One region of the Paenibacillus sp. FW507-14B1B genome, then DNA from elsewhere that is predicted to be linked to it. Evidence: riboswitches for the same ligand, from Rfam matches in the RefSeq annotation. Region 1 holds a riboswitch; each other region holds the start of a gene.
The links. Region 1 has a riboswitch for cyclic di-AMP ahead of AC3WJJ_RS24965 (resuscitation-promoting factor). Riboswitches for the same ligand answer to the same signal wherever they lie in the genome.

Region 2: it holds a riboswitch for cyclic di-AMP, as region 1 does, so the genes downstream of both, AC3WJJ_RS25210 (C40 family peptidase) here and AC3WJJ_RS24965 (resuscitation-promoting factor) in region 1, are expected to answer to the same signal.
Region 3: it holds a riboswitch for cyclic di-AMP, as region 1 does, so the genes downstream of both, AC3WJJ_RS19805 (hypothetical protein) here and AC3WJJ_RS24965 (resuscitation-promoting factor) in region 1, are expected to answer to the same signal.
Region 4: it holds a riboswitch for cyclic di-AMP, as region 1 does, so the genes downstream of both, AC3WJJ_RS15375 (TrkH family potassium uptake protein) here and AC3WJJ_RS24965 (resuscitation-promoting factor) in region 1, are expected to answer to the same signal.

What each region holds. Positions count from the first base shown of each region.
Region 1 covers NZ_JBYSWS010000009.1:46,765-49,866, reverse strand. Annotated here, with positions in the region: gene AC3WJJ_RS24970 (TatD family hydrolase) at 1-519, shown strand, start outside; cyclic di-AMP (ydaO/yuaA leader) riboswitch at 720-934, shown strand; gene AC3WJJ_RS24965 (resuscitation-promoting factor) at 1,207-2,421, shown strand; gene rnmV (ribonuclease M5) at 2,541-3,092, shown strand; gene rsmA (16S rRNA (adenine(1518)-N(6)/adenine(1519)-N(6))-dimethyltransferase RsmA) at 3,089-3,102, shown strand, end outside.
Region 2 covers NZ_JBYSWS010000010.1:35,261-38,362, forward strand. Annotated here, with positions in the region: gene AC3WJJ_RS25200 (M1 family metallopeptidase) at 1-213, shown strand, start outside; gene AC3WJJ_RS25205 (hypothetical protein) at 225-1,049, shown strand; cyclic di-AMP (ydaO/yuaA leader) riboswitch at 1,246-1,382, shown strand; gene AC3WJJ_RS25210 (C40 family peptidase) at 1,385-1,858, shown strand; gene AC3WJJ_RS25215 (C40 family peptidase) at 2,274-2,741, shown strand; gene AC3WJJ_RS25220 (GNAT family N-acetyltransferase) at 2,841-3,102, shown strand, end outside.
Region 3 covers NZ_JBYSWS010000004.1:233,648-236,749, forward strand. Annotated here, with positions in the region: gene kdpA (potassium-transporting ATPase subunit KdpA) at 1-1,170, opposite strand, end outside; gene AC3WJJ_RS19800 (potassium-transporting ATPase subunit F) at 1,201-1,278, opposite strand; gene AC3WJJ_RS19805 (hypothetical protein) at 1,429-1,839, opposite strand; cyclic di-AMP (ydaO/yuaA leader) riboswitch at 1,965-2,131, opposite strand; cyclic di-AMP (ydaO/yuaA leader) riboswitch at 2,249-2,458, opposite strand; gene AC3WJJ_RS19810 (hypothetical protein) at 2,839-3,102, shown strand, end outside.
Region 4 covers NZ_JBYSWS010000002.1:1,451,297-1,454,398, forward strand. Annotated here, with positions in the region: gene AC3WJJ_RS15370 (potassium channel family protein) at 1-382, opposite strand, end outside; gene AC3WJJ_RS15375 (TrkH family potassium uptake protein) at 399-1,742, opposite strand; cyclic di-AMP (ydaO/yuaA leader) riboswitch at 1,805-1,947, opposite strand; gene AC3WJJ_RS15380 (CPBP family intramembrane glutamic endopeptidase) at 2,268-3,102, shown strand, end outside.

The DNA.
Region 1 (3,102 bases):
CATGAGAAAGTCGTGGCTATCGGTGAAATCGGCCTGGATTATCATTGGGATACCTCACCTAAGGAGGTTCAGCACCAGGTTCTTCGTTGTCAGATTGGACTTGCTCGGGAACTGAATATGCCGATTGTAATTCATAATCGGGATGCGCATGAAGATATCGTGAAGATTTTGAAAGAAGAAAAAGCATCTGAGGTCGGAGGGGTGATGCACTCATTTTCCGGCAGTTGGGAAACAGCCAAGTTGTGTCTTGATATGGGCTTTCATCTTTCATTCGGGGGACCCATTACGTTCAAGAATGCAAGACAGCCCAAAGAGGTCCTAGCACAGGTTCCATTGGACCGATTGCTCATCGAAACCGACTCTCCATATTTAACACCACATCCGTTTCGCGGGAAGCGAAATGAGTCTGCACACGTCCGTCTTGTAGCAGAGGTGGCAGCTGACATAAAAGGGTTGTCTCTGGAAGAATTAGGTTTAATTACAACCAGAAATGCAATGGAACGATTTGGAATAATTTGAAATCGAGAGTAAAGCGGATGAAAAACAGAGCATTAGCGACCAATTAAAGTTTTTTAATCAAAAAAGGCGACTATATTACAATATTTTAACCTTTTACCTGAAAAAATGTGGTTGATTGTTGCTTTACAACCTGTATCGAAACAGGATATCATCTTTTCAGTGATAGGAAGCTGATCGAAATTGAACAGCTGAATATTTTATGAACCGTCTCGCTTAATCTCCAAGTGAATTTGGAGAACGGGGGAACCAATACATGGATAGCTGGCAGAGATGCAAAGCTGAACTGTATGTGATTTCTTTTTGGGTCTTTGGGGTGAATTTGAGGGCAGCCGCCATGAGCGGATGACTTGAGATAGGGCGTCTCTCTTACGTCCGAACCCGACAGCTAACTCCGTAAGCGCAAGTAAGAGAGGCAAACTCGTGCATACCATTTCCAGATTGTAGACATCAGGAAGCCACGAAAGAGTCTCTATAACTCTTTCTTTGGCTTTCTTTTATTTTAGAATATTGGAGAGGGTGCCGTCATACTGTTGGTAAACAGGAGGTGACGGTTGTGTGGACGGGAAGACGGGGAATAACGCAGGGTGTAGATAGATAGCAGAGCACTCTGTGAGACAATTTGCTATAGTCGCGTCAAATGCAATCATGCGTTACCTAGACGGCGGGGCTATGAAGGAGGATGACATAGTGGGCATTTTTCAACACGAAGAGACCCATGAATCACAATCATCCAGCATGTCTTACGCATTACGATGGAAGCATGAGAATTTGCGTCAACTAATGCTGGCCGCCATTGGCGCCATCGCAATTACATTGCTCGTTATGCTGGTTGCTCACAATCGGGCGGGCAAAGAGATTCAACTTGTGGTTGATGGCCGAATCACCACAGTAGAAACCCATGGAGCTTTGCTGCATGAAGTGCTGGATGAGCAAGCTATTTCCCTGACTCCTCAGGATGAGGTTTCTATGCCGTTAAATGGTGTACTCCAAGATGGAGACCGTATTATTATCAAACGCGCAATACCGGTTACGGTGAACGCAGACGGCAAACAAAATACAATATTTACTACCCAAGATACGGTTGGAAATGTACTCAAAGAAACGGGTATTTCAATCAAGGGCGAAGATACAGTGAAACCTTCTCTAGATACAAAACTTGTCGGTCAAGAGGAAATCAGAGTCGTGCGCGTCACGAAACAAACTGTTAAACAGACTGAGAATCGTGCTTTCCGAGTGATTAAGACGGCAGACCCTTCTTTGGAAAAAGGAGATAACCGTGTATTGCAGAGTGGAGCGCCAGGCATTGTGGTCCACCACATTGAGAAGGTATACGAGGATGGGAAGTTTATCTCGAAGAAGGTTATTAAGAAAGAAGTACAGCGGAAGACGAAGGATAAAATTATTGCAGTTGGAACTAAAAAGGTTGTAGTGCCTGAGAAACCAGTTGTCGAAACTGTATCTGCACAAGCAGATAAAGCAACTGTATCCAGAACGGCTTCTACACCATCCCAAGCGAAGTCAGCAACTAAATCGGTAGCCACTAAGGAAAAAGCGAATAATGTGGTGTCTAGAGCCGGTGTTGATTTCGAATATAAAAAGGTATTAAATAACGTTTCGATGACAGCATATTCTGCTGAAGAGAGTGGCATCGGTACCCGCACTGCTTCTGGTACTCGTGTAACGGAAGGGCGTACGATTGCAGTGGATCCGAATGTGATTCCGATCGGCTGGTGGGTATATATTGAGGGCGTTGGCTTCCGCCGTGCTGAAGATACAGGTGGTGCCATCAAGGGTAACAAAATCGATGTGTACTATGATTCACTTAAGGCGGCACTTAATTTTGGACGCAAGAGCGGTCGCACGGTTTATGTGATCGGTCCAGTTAAGCCGGAGCTTAACTAACGCATGATTTTCGTTTTACAATGCCATGCTAATGCTATACTATTTAATTAATATGAATGTGATGCTAAGAAGAGGATGATTTATCCTCTTCTTTTGTTTTGGGAAGGAAGAACGTACGAATGATCAAAGAAGTGATTGTCGTGGAAGGCCGGGATGATACAGTTGCCATCAAACGGGCAGTAGAGGCAGACACGATTGAAACCGGGGGATCGGCCATTAACAGCCGTATACTGAAACGAATTGCGCTAGCACAGGAGCGGCGCGGAGTTATTATCTTAACGGATCCCGATCATGCAGGTGAGCGAATTCGCAAGATCATTGATACCAAGGTTCCTGGATGCAAACACGCTTTTATCCCAGAAGCAGACGCAACACGCCGAGGAGACATTGGGGTGGAGAATGCTTCGCCGGAATCTATCCGGCATGCCCTTGAACGCGTGCATACGTCGTTTGAGGGATCAGAGAGCTTGATTGGACTTGATGACTTACTTGAAGCGGGTCTAATTGTGCATCCTCAGGCTGCTGCCAGACGGATGATCATGGGCAATCTGCTTGGTATTGGGTATTGTAATGGCAAACAGTTTCACAAGCGTCTAGCCATGTTTCAAATATCACGCGAAGAATTTGCATCAGCGCTTGCCCAGCTGGAAGAGGGAGGTACGGAAATATGACACGTATTGA
Region 2 (3,102 bases), on a different contig from region 1:
ACATGGGATGGAAAGAACGGAACAACGCAGTACAAAATTGAGCATCGCTCTCCATTACTGTGGGCCATGGTTGATCCTAAATTTACAATCGTGCTTGAGAACAAACATATTAATAACTATATGAAGGCGGGAATGGATCCGAAAGTGCTCACGCGCTGGAACCTAAGCATTAATAAGCTGGTAGAGGCACTGTTCGGCAGCCTGTCATGGTAAGGGGGGAGAACATGAAAAGCTATACAGGCAAAGGCTGGACCAGTGTAAAAGATCAGTTCTATGTTATTATTCTGTTGTTTTTATACAAGCTTTTGTGGGGATATTTTCTTTACCGGATCGTAAAATCAGCCGTTGTTCCACTTCTGATGCGATTTCCTGATCCCGCTCCAAGTGAGCTTAGTAAGCTGCTGTATTTCTATGAGGGAGAAATGGCCTTATTACAGAGTAATGACGTTCACACCTATGCCTGGATACTTATATTTATGCTAATGATTCGGATGGTGCTAACTCCACTCATTCAAGCAGGTATACTCTACAATCTTCATCAGGAGGCAAAGGGAGAGCGAGGATTGTTCCTCTTTAAAGGAATGAGACAATTATGGAAACCAGTAACCCTGTTTTACATAGTCGAGACCCTATTGACCTTTATGCCTGCTTATTGGCTGGTACCCAAAATGCTTCCTTCTCTATTCGCGGCTATTCGAGAGCCTTCTGCCTTGCTCCATCTAGCCCCTTACATCCTTGGTTGGTTAATTTACGCGTATCTGCTTCGGATGTGCCTGCTTTACATGCAGTTCGGAAAAACAGGTGGGACCAGCATGATATCAGCTTTATGGATCTGCTTGCGCCATATCGGAAAGGTTACTCTGATCTCAGTAATAATTGGTGGAACGGCAATGGTCCTGCTTCTATTACTCAGTGGATTATCATTCCTATGGGCTGGACTAATGGGGCTGATCATTCACCAAGCTAGCTATTTTATAAGTAGTCTATTCCAGCTCTGGGGTATCACAACACAGTACCAGCTATGGCTTACACATGAACAGCAACGTTAAAAAATACTTTCGTTCCAAAAAAAAATCCCAATCCTTCTCAAAGGATTGGGATTTTTCGTATAAAAATATAATTTCCTCGTTTGCCAAATTGTTAATACTCTGCTAAAATAACGAATGTGATAGTAACAACTTTGTCATCTTTATTGTAACTTTTTCATATGGATAAACAGTCGAATATTCGAACTAGATTTTTTATACCATTAAGAAGCCGAATTCCCTTACATGGGAAGCGGGGGATCCGTCTTGGGTGCATTGATCTCGCAACAGAGTGATCATAGGCTAACCTTCAGCCGAACCCTTAAGCTAACCTCGCAGGCATTGGAAGGAGCTTTCTCTTGAAAAAAAAGTTAACAGCCATATCGATCGGACTTACACTCGCTCTTACATTAAGTGCCGGAAGCGCTTTCGCTGATTCCAAGCTTAATAACGCAATCAAACCAGTCATTGGTGTCTCTTATAAAATGGGTGGAACAACGACTAAAGGATTCGATTGCTCTGGATTTACAAGTTATGTATTCAAGAAAATCGGACTTACATTGCCTCGTGCATCCACATCCCAGTATAAAGTAGGGACTGCCGTAGCAAAGAGCAATCTAAAAGCTGGTGATCTTGTATTCTTTAATACCTCCGGCAGAGGCGTATCCCATGTAGGGATTTATGTAGGCGGTGGTAAATTTGCACATTCCTCAACTTCCAAAGGTGTTACCATTACTGCACTCAATTCCAGTTACTTCGGAAAACGTTACATAGGTGCTAAACGTGTCATGAGCTCGAGTAAGTACAAAGCCGTCGCTGTCAATTATAATTAATTATCATATAAGCCGTTACCTAAGCCCGGATGAGATTTTTAAAATCTCCTTCGTGGCTTTTTCTTTATACTTATATAACGTATGGACCTTGCAAAAAGTTCACCTTTTTATAAAATAATTTTTAATTATTTTCCTAGGTATCCTGTCTTACTTGTGATTTACCCTTATTGCAGATGATTAAACATGTTTCAGGTAAATTTGAATCTTTATTTGTCTTTTTTCTTCGACACATATAACCATTTAAACTACTCGAAAAGACAGCAAGAAACAATTGCCAACAGGACAAGCCCTCTGATAGAATATCAGTGTAATAACTCCGTCATTATTGTAAGGGCTTTTATACATAGAACATTGTTCCGAATAGCCTTCAACCGAACCCTTAAGCTAACCTCGCAGGCATGGAAGGAGTCTTTATATGCTAAAGAAATTAGGCGTATCCGTTATCGGCTTCACTCTCCTACTTACTTCTGGGATCAACAGTGCTTTTGCAGACAGCAAGCTAGATCAAGAAATTGACCAGGTTCTTGGAACAAAATATAGTTATGGCGGAACAACAACAAGCGGATTCGATTGTTCTGGGTTCACAATGTACATATTCTCTACTATTGGATTAAAGCTCCCGCATCAATCGAGCTCCCAATTCGAGATGGGTACAACGATAACCCGCCAAGATTTGCGCCCTGGCGATCTCGTATTTTTCAATACGACTGGCCGCGGGGTATCCCATGTAGGTATCTACATCGGGGATGGGAAGTTTGCTCATGCCTCTACTTCCAGAGGTGTTGTTACCAATCGTTTGAGTGATAGCTACTACGCAGAACGATATATTGGCGCCAAACGGATTCTGGATGACATCTTTTTCGAAACTCTTGCAGCAGAATAACTCGATTTTTTTATAACATACTAAATCATATCCGCGAAGAGAAGCTTCCTTTCTTTTGGCGGTTTTTTCTTCCTTACTCAATTAAAAAGGAGACAACTTATGAATCACCAGACAGAACAGCTATATGCCATTCCAATGACGATCGACCAAGCAGCTGAAGTTTGTGAATGGACGTATCCAACTCCGTATAATATATATGGCTGGCTACCTTTTGAACAAATGCAGGGTCTTGGTATTGAATTTGGTGATCCGGATATCCGTCGTCAGCAATATATATCTATTATGGATGAACAGGATCGAATGTGGGGCTTCGCTCAGTTGTTCCCGATGGAGGGTGTCACGCGAATTGGCCTTGGTATGC
Region 3 (3,102 bases), on a different contig from region 1:
AGCCAAGATCGCGTACATCATCATGTTCATCAGACCTACGCCTTTTCCACCGAACACGGAATTCAGCATCATGAGCGAGAGCGGTGTAATGCTCCCGAGCGGGGTCAGCGTATCGTGCATATTGTTGACGGACCCGGTGGTGGCGGCTGTGGTGACTGTCGTGAATAGAGCGGATTGTGCAACACCAAAACGGACCTCTTTACCTTCCATATTGCCTTGTGAGGCATCGATTCCAAGCTGGTTCATTGCAGGATTGCCGCTCGATTCCGAGACATAGGCAAGCGACAGAAACAAGGTGAACAGAACCATCATGACGGAGAAAATAACCCAACCTTGCTTCCGGTTCTTCGCGAACAAGCCGAACGTGTACGGCAGAGCTGCCGCAATGCACCACATGGATAAGATTTCGATTACATTTGTCAGCGGACTCGGATTCTCAAATGGATGTGAAGAATTTACACCGAAAAATCCACCGCCGTTGGTACCCAGATGTTTGATGGACTCCAATGCCGCCACGGGACCCACCGATATTTGCTGCTCGGTACCCTCAAGCGTCGTTACGTTAATCGTAGGTTTTAAGGTTTGAGGAACATGCAGAGCAACGAGCAACAGAGCCACAGCAAAAGCTAAGGGGATAAATATTCTTGTATGTGCCTTAACAAAATCCTCGAAGAAGTTACCAATGGTCGTTCCCTTACTCGTAATCGCCCGAATGAATGCGATCGCCACACATAGCCCCGTTGCAGCGGAGGTGAACATCATCATCGTGATGACAGCCATCTGAGAGAAGTAGGACAGTCCTGATTCACCACTATAGTGCTGTAGATTCGTGTTCGTCATAAAGCTGATGATGGTGTTAAATGACAGTGTTGGCTCCATATGTTCAATCCCGTTCGGATTGAAAGGAAGCGCCTTTTGCAATCGTAGGATAAGATAACCCACGGCGACGAGTACGATGTTCGTCATTACAAAGCTAAGGGCATATACTTTCCAAGTCATGCCCTTACGTTCTTTAAGCCCGATTAATCGGTAGATCGGTTTCTCTACCCATGAGAACCACTTATCCGTCCTGCTGGCTTCTTCGCGAAATACATGATATACGTAGGTTCCGAGTGGCTTAACGAGCAGCACCAGAACTAGAATAACGATGGCAATTTGTATAATGCCCATGATTGATTGCTTCCTCCTTCGATAGCACCCCTAGAATTGTTCCGGGTGAATCAGCGCGTAAATCAAATATAAAAAGATAAAAATCAGCAATAACATAATAATGATCATTCGTTATCTGCCTCCGGTTCATGGACTACGCGTCCACACCAGGATAGAAACAGGGTGAATAGCGTGTAGGTTCCTCCCAGAATGAGCACCATGTATAAATCCTGCATGTAAATCCCTCCAAAAACATTTTTAATGAAGTATGGATCAAGGTTAGCTGATGAGTGATGAAACTAAGAAGGACACATGATGGTTATTGGTATGAATCACAAAGGTTGCGCCAAGTCCTTTATAAATTAATCTGGGATTGCTTGAATGGGTGATGACATAGATTGGATCTGATGTCCATGTGCGGCATATTCGCAAGTAACGGCAGCATAAATTCAGGCTGCTTTCGAACAGAAACACTTTGCTCACGGAAAAATCCGGTATGATCCAGGTTTGTTCATCGGTGGTATCGATTAAGACGATGTTCTTCGTCCCGATACTCTCAAGACGATCCCGTTCTGCACGGTTATTCGCGATCGCTGCGAATGGGATTTTATGATAGATGAGCTGGTGGATAAATTCCTCTCCAGCCTTGGTTGGTGCGGATACTAATATCATTTCTTGCCATTCCTCCATGATTTCTCCTCCTAATGGTTAGAAAGAGAAGACAACAAAAAAGCCACAGGGAAGGAGGATCACTCTTCCCGTGGCTTTAGGATGGCACAGTGAAATACACCGTGCCCTGCACACGACAATCGTTGCCTCTCTCTAAGTAACGCTTACGAGGTTAGCTGACGGATTCGGGCGTGAGAGTCGCCCTACCCATAGGCAGTGATCCTGCCGATGAGATTCACCCCAGAGAGAAATGTATATCTCCCGTTTGGTTCCCCCGTTCCTTTTCCATTCAAGGACTCAGCGAATAAAAGCATTTGTTCATCTAAAGAAACCACAGAGGGCTAGAGGCCTCTGTGGTCGAGATTACCCGATCACAAGCTTCATCATCCTCTCCTATAAGCAAGCGGATCTATGCGAATTAAGGCATAAATGGCTTAAGCTCTAACGCTTACGAGGTTAGCTGACGGATTCGGGCGGTGAGAGTCGCCCTACCTGCACCTGAAATCCATTATTTCATTGGATTTAGAAGCAGGATTCACCCCTGAAAGATGCTTCAGGCGGCTCTCACACCACCTTGCACATCTCTTGATTTGGTTCCCCCGATCCCTTGCATGACAAGGGCATTCAGCGATTCAAGTGAATTCATTGTTCAATTCATGCTTCGTATCATACGTCTGGCGATTTGGAATGTAAATCGAGGGAGAAGCATGTTTTGAGCTGTTTTATAACCAGAAAGGGTGGTAAGTGAAATGAAATCTCATTTATACTGCATGATGCTCTATATTTCTCTGTTTATCTCTCAAAATAAGTAAAGCCGCAAGATACTGTGCAATTAGATAGATAATCGATGTCAGGGTGTGATGTACGCGTTTTCATTTGACCTTTTCGTGTATTTTTTGAAGATATAGACCTGTTATGGATATTTACTTTAGAAGGGACATAACGTATGATTCATCCAACTTCATCCATATGATCTACAAATAGAGTTGTAATCGAACCGATGAAAAGGAGACACGCGTCATGGCTAGAATAATCGAACCTTTGCCAGCGTTAACGGAACCTACATTACAAGAGACAACGATACGGTATATGGAAATCTTTCGTTTTGACTGTGCCTATGCTGAGCGGTTTTTACCAAGGAGTATAAGTAGCCCGAACTGCGGCTTGTTCAAAATATCTTGCAGTACGGCTTCTGGTTATGCAGAATATACACTGCCAGAGACAAGAGAGTTCGCGGATCTAGTGCGCTGGTCATCTGTATTTAGGCACTTGAAGGGATTACCT
Region 4 (3,102 bases), on a different contig from region 1:
GAATCCCCATATCTCTTTCCGGGAAAATAACCCTGTCTACACCCAGCTTTTGTAGCGCCCGTCCGTGTAGCACAGAGATCGCCTTGGCTACAACCGTATTAACACCTAATTCCTTGAGAAGAATTGCTGCAAGAATACTCGTTTGAATTTCATCTCCTATAGCCACGATGCCACAGTCAAAATTACGAATACCAAGCGATTTAAGTACTTCTTCGTCTGTCGCATCAGCGACCACAGTATGGGTGAGGAGCTCACTCATATCTTCGACCACTTCTTCATCTTGGTCGATCCCGAGAACCTCATATCCTAATTCCATCAATTCAAGCGCAAGGCTTGAACCGAATCTCCCCAGCCCTATCACTGCAAACTGCTTTGGTTTCATTTCTTAGCCAATCTCCTTATCCAATAATCATTTTACCTTCGGGATGACGATACAACTCTTTACCTTTCTTGGGTCCTAATGCATAAGCAAGTGTTAATGGACCGAGACGACCAGCAAACATCGTTACACAGATAAGTAACTTACCGAAGAGCGACAACTCAGGAGTTAATCCCATGGACAGCCCTACCGTACCAAATGCTGACGTAGCTTCAAAGAGTATAGTGAGGAAGCTGCTATCCTCTGTCGTTGATAGAATCATCGACACTGTAATAACCAGCAGCAGTGCAAGCAGCGTAATCGTTAACGCTTTAAGAATTCGCTCCTGAACCAAACGGTATCTGAACAACACAATATCGTCTCGGCCTCGCATCATGGCAATAACAGCGGCAATCATCATTGTGAATGTTGTCGTTTTGATACCACCACCCGTAGAGCCTGGAGAAGCTCCGATAAACATCAGTATAACCATGAAAAATTGAGTAGCCTGACGTAGCTCAGTTATATCTAGTGTATTGGCTCCCGCTGTTCTCGGCGTAACTGACTGGAAGAAGGAGCCTAGAATTTTCCCGCCCCAATTCAGCGAGCCCAGTGTCTCTGGATTTGTAAATTCAAAGATAAAAATAACCACAGCACCTATGAGAATCAGCGCCCCTGTCATGGACAACACCACTTTAGAATGCAGTGAAAGCCTCCGACTCTTCCTATAATCAACCAGATCAGCCATGACGATGAATCCAATCCCTCCGGATACAATCAGGAACATCACCACAAAGTTAACAAGCGGATCATATACAAATCCAGTCAAGCTCTTAAAGTCGCCAAACAGATCAAACCCCGCATTATTAAACATGGTTACCGCATGGAAAACGCCGAAGTAAAGCGCCTTACCAAACGGCATATCAAAAGCCCAGCGGATGGTTAGCAGTATCGCTCCGCACGCTTCAATCACTAAGGAGTACAGTAGAACCCTGCGGATCAAACGCACGATTCCTTCCATTGAAGATTGATTCATCGCTTCCTGAAGAACTAGACGGTCTTTCAAGGAAATGCGTCGCTTCAATACAAGCGCGAACAGTGTGGCCATGGTCATGAAACCCAGACCACCGATCTGTATCATTATCATGATGACAACCTGTCCGAAGGAACTGAAGAATGTCCCTGTATCCACCACGACAAGACCTGTTACACAGGTAGCAGATGTCGCCGTGAACAAAGCATCCATAAAGTTCAGCGGTTCCCCTGTCGTATTGGAAATCGGGAGCATGAGAAGCATCGTCCCAATCAGGATAATGGCCCCAAATCCCATGACGAGAATTTGCGGCGGCGACAAGCGAAGCCATTTAATTTTGGAAGTCAACATGTTCACCTCTTTAAAAAAATCAAAGAAAAAAAGACACTGGAAATCCAATGCCTTACGCGTTTGGGTTCCTGTGCTACAGCCTACGAGGTTAGCTGACGGATTCGGGCATAACACAGGTCGCCCTATTCACTACCTTTCGGAAGCGAAATTCACCCCACTTAAATGGTTCCCCCATTTTCATTACGAAATTCGGCTGATCTATTCAATTAACGTTATCCAATATTATGATTCATGAACATGTTCAATAGCATGTAGTGATTATAACGCAATCCTTTAAGGATACCAAAGCCGTTTTAGACTTAAATTAACTTAAAAATGAACCGAATTGGGCATATTCTAGAGTAGTAGCACATGGTTATCTACGCTTTTCGAAATCTTTCCTTCATTTTCATCGAATTTTTCATAAATTTGAATGGGATAAGCCGTTTGTGTCTTTCATATCTATGTTATATTGACTTTATGTCTTCATGAGAACAGCTAGCTTAATCTAATTGATAACTCGCTAATGCCAAAAGGAGGAATGACATGAATAAAGCAGGACACCCTCTTCATCTTAAATCTGACAAACAACCATTGGTACTACTTGGAATTATCGGTCTCATTCTATTTCTCATCTTTCAGGTCTTTCCATCCACAGCCTCTATTACATCCGAGGTCAAAACACCCGAAATGATCACCAAGGAAGCAGCCATCAGTGCTGCTGAACGATTCGCACAAGAACATCTGCAGTATAGTAGGACTTCCACTGAGAAACCTCTCGTTACATATCAATCCAGATCTGATGTTTATGGATATCTATCTAAAGAGAATTTGCTCCGCGAGTACAATAAAAAGTTTGAGAGCAAATACCCCTATGATGTCTATCGAGTTCGGTTAGTGCAAGCTGATGGAGCAGCCCTAAACGTAGACGTCCATATGCAGAATGCTAGTGTAGCAGGGTTTTCTTATGATCTGCCTGACTCTAGTTATGAAGGTGCCCTCCTACAAAAAGGTGACGTCCGCAATCAGATGCTTCGTTTAATCGAAGGAGAGATGTCACTGGCTGAAAAGATGTCACTAGCCGAGCCTTGGCTAGAGAGAGAGGGATATAGTGTATCCAACCTGAAACAGATCACCAAAGAAGGCGATCCTGGACTGATATATCAAGACCCCGAAGCTAAGATTGGGAGTTCACAGCTTCAGCTGAAATTCTCCTTCGAGGATAATCAACTTCGTTCCTATGAACCTGTATTTTCGGTTCCGAAGGACCACACAGCCTATGTAGAGAAACAGACACTAAACGCAACGCTGCTCACTCTGCTGGGATATGGTTTATTCACGCTAATCTTGGGGATCTTAGCCATTGTATACAGTGTAAAAA